2 linked regions of the Chroogloeocystis siderophila 5.2 s.c.1 genome follow. Each later gene encodes a partner of the first gene's protein in a complex. Links are inferred from orthologs where the notes say so. Each region holds a gene or a part of one and is shown on either strand. Other genes may lie near its edges.

Region 1 (3,273 bases):
TTTCCCCACCACAGAAGAAATCTCGCAAGAAGACGGGTTACGCTTGGTACGTCAGTGTTGCGACAAATTAGAACAGCAAGTTGCCTTTCTAGAACAATCGCATTTGGAGATGCTTGCGGAGTAAAGCTAGCACAAAGTCGATACAATCTCTGATGGGGTAGTTACAGGGGCAATACGTAACCCGTGCTAGAGGAATGGATATGGTGCTTCGATTGATGGCGATCGCGATTTTATTCGTTTTGCTGACAGCCTGTAGTAGTGGAATGCAACCAAGCAAAAAACTTGTCCAAAGCGCGATCGCACTGCAACTAGAACAAACACAACAGCAACTCAGTAAACAACTCGGCGTCGATTTCCAAGGCTTAAAAGTCGAACACATTAAGATTGAGCAACGCGAACCTACAGAAATTCAAAGTTTACCATCCTATCACGTTCGCGGTACGTACGACCTTACGCTTAAACTACCACACACATTGACGCAAAAGCAAAATGCTTTTGATGTTTACTTGCAACGTCAGCAAGAAGGTAAGACATGGCGGCTGTTGATTCCGCAAAAAGATCCATCAACTTGGTTGAGCTATTTAATTCGATAATGGTAATAGGTCATTCTTAATCAAGATTTTTACCAATTACCAGTCTCGCTCAAACACTGCACTAATTAGATCAATGCAAATTCCGCGCCTGCATCCAGACACAATTGAAGAAGTTAAGCAACGAGTTGATATCGTCGATGTGGTATCAGAACACGTTGTTCTGCGCAAGCGTGGTAAAGATTATGTAGGTTTGTGTCCTTTCCACGACGAAAAAACTCCGAGTTTCAGTGTTAGCCCAACGAAGCAGATGTATTACTGCTTTGGCTGTAACGCTGGAGGAAACGCCATTAAGTTTTTGATGGAAGTCGGGAAAAGTTCGTTTAGTGAAGTTGTTTTAGATTTAGCGCGGCGCTACCAAGTACCCGTACAAAGCCTCGCACCCGAACAACGCCAAGAACTACAGCGTCAATTATCGTTACGCGAACAGCTTTACGAGATTCTAGCGATCGCTGCTCAATTCTATCAACATGCCTTACGTCAACCACAAGGAGAAGCCGCGCTAGAGTATCTGCAATCGACTCGCAAACTCAGCCTAGAAACCATTCAGCAGTTTGGGTTAGGTTACGCACCGACAAGCTGGGAAACGCTTTATCGCTACTTGGTAGAACAAAAGCACTACCCTGTGCAACTTCTAGAACAAGCAGGATTAATTCGCCAACGACAATCAAAAAACAGTTATTACGATTATTTTCGCGATCGCTTGATGATTCCGATTCATGATATCCAAGGACGGGTCATTGGTTTTGGTGGCAGAACTTTAGGCGATGAGCAACCCAAGTATCTTAACTCGCCAGAAACTCAATTATTCAACAAAGGAAAAACGCTGTTTGCCCTCGATCAAGCCAAATCGGCAATTTCGCACGCAGATCAAGCAGTCGTCGTCGAAGGCTATTTTGATGCGATCGCCCTCCACGCCGCCGGAATTACGAACGCAGTAGCTTCGTTGGGTACAGCGTTGAGTTTAGACCAAGTACGCCAATTATTACGCTACACCGAATCAAAACAACTTGTGCTGAACTTTGATGCTGATGCTGCGGGAACGCAAGCCGCAGAACGCGCGATCAGCGAAATTGCAACTCTTGCGTATCGTGGTGAAGTCAGTTTGCGGATTCTCAATTTACCTGAAGGTAAAGATGCTGATGAATATCTACATACCTACACGCCTGAACACTATCGCGAGATATTACAAAAAGCTCCATTGTGGTTAGACTGGCAAATACAACAAATCGTAGCAAACCGCGACTTGAAGCAAGCGGATCAATTTCAGCAAGTCGCCCAAAAAATGGTGAAGTTGCTTAAATTAATTGATAACAGCGATACGCGCAATCATTATATTTTTCGCTGCGCCGAGTTATTGAGTTTAGGTGATTCGCGCCTGATATCCCTACAAGCTGAAACTCTATCGCAGCAAGTCACACCTGTTCAAAGCAACCGCAAACCCCAACCATTTAAAAAGCAGCAGCAATCATCAGCTTTTCCCCTGACAAGCGATCGCAGTCTCCTCGAACAAGCCGAAGCTTTACTACTACGCATTTACCTACATTGTCCCGAACATCGTCAAGCAATTACTGAAGCTTTACAAGCGCGAGATCTACAATTTAGCCTCTCGCATCATCGATTTTTGTGGCAACAAATCTTAGCAGAAACTGCATTAGAAAATAACCCAGTATCATCTGACGCATCAGATCCCTTATTCTCGCGCCTCCAAACCCGCTGCTTACAATTTGAACGAGAGATGACTTCAATATCACACTTATTTTACTTAGATGAGAAAACTGAACACGATCTGCTGCGTGCGACTCAAGGAGTACAAGCAGCGATCGCGTGCATGGAACGCGTCATGTGTGAAAAACGCTATCGCTTATACCTCGAACTTTGGGAAGCAATCGATCCAAAAGAAGATCCAGAGCGATCGCGATCATACTATGAACTCCTCTACACCGAACAGCGCCGCTTACAACAATTAGATCGACAACGCCAATTTTCCCTCACCGATCTCATTTAACAGCACCAGATTAATGTACGGGCAAGGCAATGCCTTATCTTCTAATCTCTACGACACCACTGCATAAAACTAGAAAGCTACTCCTATATACCTACAGAGCATACGAGATAACCAAAACGTATCGCTCATAAACTACAGCATTTATGAATTAGGAGTAAAAACAATGGCGAACATCAATGGCACCATTTTCGATGACAGCATTAATGGTACAAACTACAGCGACAGCATATTTGCTAATGATGGTAATGACTATGTAAACGGTAAAGACGGCAAAGATGTGATCGATGGCTGGAATGGTAACGATACTCTAGATGGTTGGAAAGGGAACGATACGCTCTATGGTTGGTATGGCAATGACGTACTATACGGCTATGATGGCAACGACAAGCTATACGGTGAAGCTGACAATGATACCCTTTATGGCGAAGCTGGTAACGACTTACTCGACGGTGGTTCCGGTGCTGATGCGATGTATGGCGGCACAGGTAATGATACATACATTGTCGATAGTTTTTACGATACCGCTATCGAGTACCAAAATGGTGGAAATGATACCGTTAAGTCTTCTGTCAGCTTTACCCTCGGCTCGTATGTCGATAATCTCACCCTCACAGGCTACGACGCAATTAACGGCACTGGCAACAGCTTGAATAACAAAGTTGTTGGTAATACTGA
Region 2 (3,305 bases), on another replicon or contig:
GTGGCAAAAGTCTTTTGGTAACTATGCAGACGGGACAACCTACGAACTGCGATCACCTGTTGCTCGAATCACACTTCCTAACGGGAAACCCTTACCACCACAAGTTTTAACCTCACTGCGGATTCCGACACCAATATTTGGTCGCGGTTTACTCGAAGCGATCGCGGACAAAACCATCTTAGCTTTAGCTGATCCAGAAGATAGCAATAAAGATGGCATTTCTGGTCGTCCGAACATGGTATGGGATATAACTACCCAAAAAGTAGTGTTAGGTCGTTTTGGGCATAAAGCTAATATTCCCAATCTTCTGCAACAGACCGCCTCTGCTTATGTCAATGATATGGGTGTGACTAATCCTTTATTTCCTGAAAAAGATGGCTCTAGTGATATTGACGATCGCACTCTCAATACAGCAACCTTTTATACACAAACACTAGCTGTTCCTGCTCGTACAATGGTAGACGATCCGATAGTCAAGCAGGGTGAAAAATTATTTAATCAAGCCAATTGTGCTGCGTGTCATGTGGCAGAATTACGTACTACAAACTATAAAATTCCTGCTTTAGCACATCAAACAATCTATCCTTATAGCGATTTGTTGTTACACGATATGGGGTCAGAATTAGCTGATCGTAGACCAGATTTTGCTGCAACAGGAACAGAATGGCGCACGCCACCCTTGTGGGGTTTAGGCTTGACTCAAACTGTATTACCTTATTCTGGCTATTTACATGATGGTCGGGCGCGGACATTAGCAGAAGCTATTTTATGGCATGGAGGAGAAGCTGCACAATCAAAAGAGATGTTTAAAAAGATGTCTCAAAGCGATCGCGATGCTTTAATTCGATTCTTAAATTCTCTGTAACTCACAAAAACTTCAATATTAGTAACTTGGAGGCTTGGCTAAATTCTTAAACTTCGTGAATTGCGGGTCAAATAATAATTTGACAGTACCTGTAGGCCCATTACGGTGTTTTGCTGCAATCACTTCAGCAATGCCGCGATCAGGAGTATCGCTATTGTAGTAATCATCGCGATAAATCATTAAAACGAGATCCGCGTCTTGTTCTAACGAGCCAGATTCGCGTAAGTCGGAGAGTAAGGGTCGCTTATTTGTACGTGCTTCTACTTGACGACTTAATTGCGATAGCGCAATTACGGGAACTTTGAGTTCTCTTGCCATACCTTTAAGCGATCGCGTAATCCGCGATAACTCTTGAACGCGGTTGTCGCTACTACTACCTTCCATCAGTTGTAAGTAGTCGATTAAAATCAAGGCTAATTCGGTTCCTTTTTCAGCTTGCAACCGTCGGGCTTGCGATCGCATTTCCATCACCGTCATATTTGCGGTGTCGTCGATATAAATCGGTAATTCAGATAAATTGCCAAACGCACGACTTAATTGTTCCCACTCGTTTTGGCTAATACGTCCCGCGCGCATCCGATGACTTTCGATTCCGGCTTCGCTGGCTAAGAGTCGTTGCACTAATTGCTCTTTAGACATCTCCAGGCTAAAAACCGCGACAGATTGTTCGTAGCGAGCCGCTATATTTTTAGCAATATTCAGTGCTAGCGCCGTTTTCCCCATTGCTGGGCGTCCTGCAAGGATAACTAAATCAGAACGTTGGAAACCACCGGTAAGCGCGTCAAGGTCGTAAAAATCGCACAATAGTCCTGGTAGAGTTTGTCCTTGGTCGCGACTTTCGAGTTCCTGAAAAGTATCAATCAGCGTATCTGAAATCGAGACAAGACCTTTTTGCGGACGTTCTTGCGTAATGCTGAAAACTTTTTGCTCTGCACGGTCTAAAACTGTTGCTAACTCAACATCAGTTTGATAGCCTAGCTGGACAATTTCATTACCCGATTCAATCAACTTGCGCCGCAGAAATTTGTCCATGACTAGCATTGCTAGGACATCAATATTAACGGCTGATACGGTGCGGTCTACAAGTTGGGTAAGTTTGCTTCTCCCGCCGATCCGAGATAGTAAATCGTGGTCTGCTAACCATGCGGATAGACTGAGAAGATCCGTCGGTTTTCCCTGCTGGTGGAGTCTGAGGGCGGCTTCGTAAATTTCCCTGTGGGCGCTGATGTAAAAAGCTTCTTTGACAAGGCGATCGCTTACACGGCTAATTGCTTCAGGGTCGAGTAAAATCCCTCCTAAAATGGCTTCTTCGGCATCAATATTCTGTGGAGGTAAGCTGCCGATATTATCTTGAAAACTCAGTTGTTGAGTCATAGAGCAGAGGTCAGAGGTCAGAGGTTAGGGTTAGGGCAATGAAGAATTAAATCCTGTATCTATTATCGCTTTTTCCGCTTGCCCTGATTGTCCTGCTTAGGAAGACACACTACACCCTTATGATATGAATAGCCTTGGTGACTGAAGTCGCGGCTTGATAGACTAAGTCTACCTCCGTGGGCTAATACCATTTCAAGTTATGGTGCTCCAATCAGGTAGCAAGCGAGCAGAGATGCTTCAAGTGCAGGGGAGAAAATGCCTGTATTTCTCATTTAATAACGCGCTTCGCAGACCTTCGGTTCAAACATTACCCCCCGATCTCTGACCTTTGATCCCTAACCTCTTCTTCATTCTGGTACAACCTGAATTAGGATTTCTGCTGTTACCTCTGGATGAAGTTTAATTTCAGCGGTGTAAGTACCTGTTTTACTGATATCTGGTAAAGTTATCCCGCGCCGATCTACTTCTTGACCGATTGCTGCTTGAACTAAGGCCGCGACTTCAGGAGCGGTTACAGTACCAAAAATAGCGTCTTTTTCACCAACTTGCTTCGCGATTGTGAATTGCCCTACTTTATCTAATGCTGCTTTTTGAGTTAGGGCTTGTTGACGTAATTCTTCTTGACGCTGACGTTCTTTTTCGCGTCGGCGCTCAACTTGCTTGAGAATCCCTGGAGTTGCTTGCATTGCGAGATTTTGGGGAAGCAAATAGTTGCGAGCGTAACCTGGTGCAACTTCTACTAAATCTCCAGATTTTCCTAGCTTGCTAACATCCTGATTGAGAACTAATTGCACGCGTTTTGCCATGGTCTTTCCTGTAGTGGTTGAATTATGTTGGTATCGTTGCGAATGTTTATTTAAAAAATTGATCAGAATCTATAATCGTAACGAAATATAGCAAGCAATCGCAACCGTATATCTTACTACGTCTGGTTAATCGATAGCAATAGGATCGTATTCATGCAAAATGTCTTTCAAACGATGAAGATATCAGGAGTAATCGATCTAAAACAGCAAAGCTTTCTCTGCCTTTCTTCACTCAGAACTGATCTTTCATTCCGCGCAAG

What was found.
Region 2: the proteins of dnaG (region 1) and dnaB are in contact, whole or in part, in a crystal structure (PDB 2R6A), measured with the Geobacillus stearothermophilus proteins. The link is inferred for Chroogloeocystis siderophila 5.2 s.c.1 from one-to-one orthologs. Residues at the interface, in WP_049624496.1 of Geobacillus stearothermophilus: Lys456, Leu457, Leu458, Pro459, Ala460, Asn463, Ala464, Leu467, Leu535, Leu536, Ile537, Ala538, Gln544, Glu545, Asp548, Tyr549, His552; in WP_033016901.1 of Geobacillus stearothermophilus: Ser13, Glu15, Ala16, Gln18, Glu91, Leu92, Asp94, Ala95, Val96, Pro97, Thr98, Ala99, Ala100, Asn101, Tyr104, Tyr105, Ile108.

The regions. Positions count from the first base shown.
Region 1 is NZ_MRCC01000009.1:193,108-196,380, forward strand. What follows is about bases 193-3,132. They hold dnaG (DNA primase), read left to right. Parts: upstream 193-666; coding sequence 667-2,598; downstream 2,599-3,132. Other genes in these bases: NIES1031_RS12950 (hypothetical protein), read left to right, coding at 201-593; NIES1031_RS12960 (calcium-binding protein), read left to right, coding at 2,762-3,132. Also shown: NIES1031_RS12945 (glutamate-cysteine ligase family protein), read left to right, coding at 1-124; more of NIES1031_RS12960, read left to right, coding at 3,133-3,273. UniProt on the Escherichia coli protein: RNA polymerase that catalyzes the synthesis of short RNA molecules used as primers for DNA polymerase during DNA replication.
Region 2 is NZ_MRCC01000008.1:75,057-78,361, forward strand. What follows is about bases 62-3,033. They hold dnaB (replicative DNA helicase), read right to left. Parts: upstream 2,240-3,033; coding sequence 884-2,239; downstream 62-883. Other genes in these bases: NIES1031_RS11145 (di-heme oxidoreductase family protein), read left to right, coding at 62-865; rplI (50S ribosomal protein L9), read right to left, coding at 2,587-3,033. Outside these bases: more of NIES1031_RS11145, read left to right, coding at 1-61; more of rplI, read right to left, coding at 3,034-3,045; gloB (hydroxyacylglutathione hydrolase), read right to left, coding at 3,278-3,305. UniProt on the Escherichia coli protein: The main replicative DNA helicase, it participates in initiation and elongation during chromosome replication. Travels ahead of the DNA replisome, separating dsDNA into templates for DNA synthesis.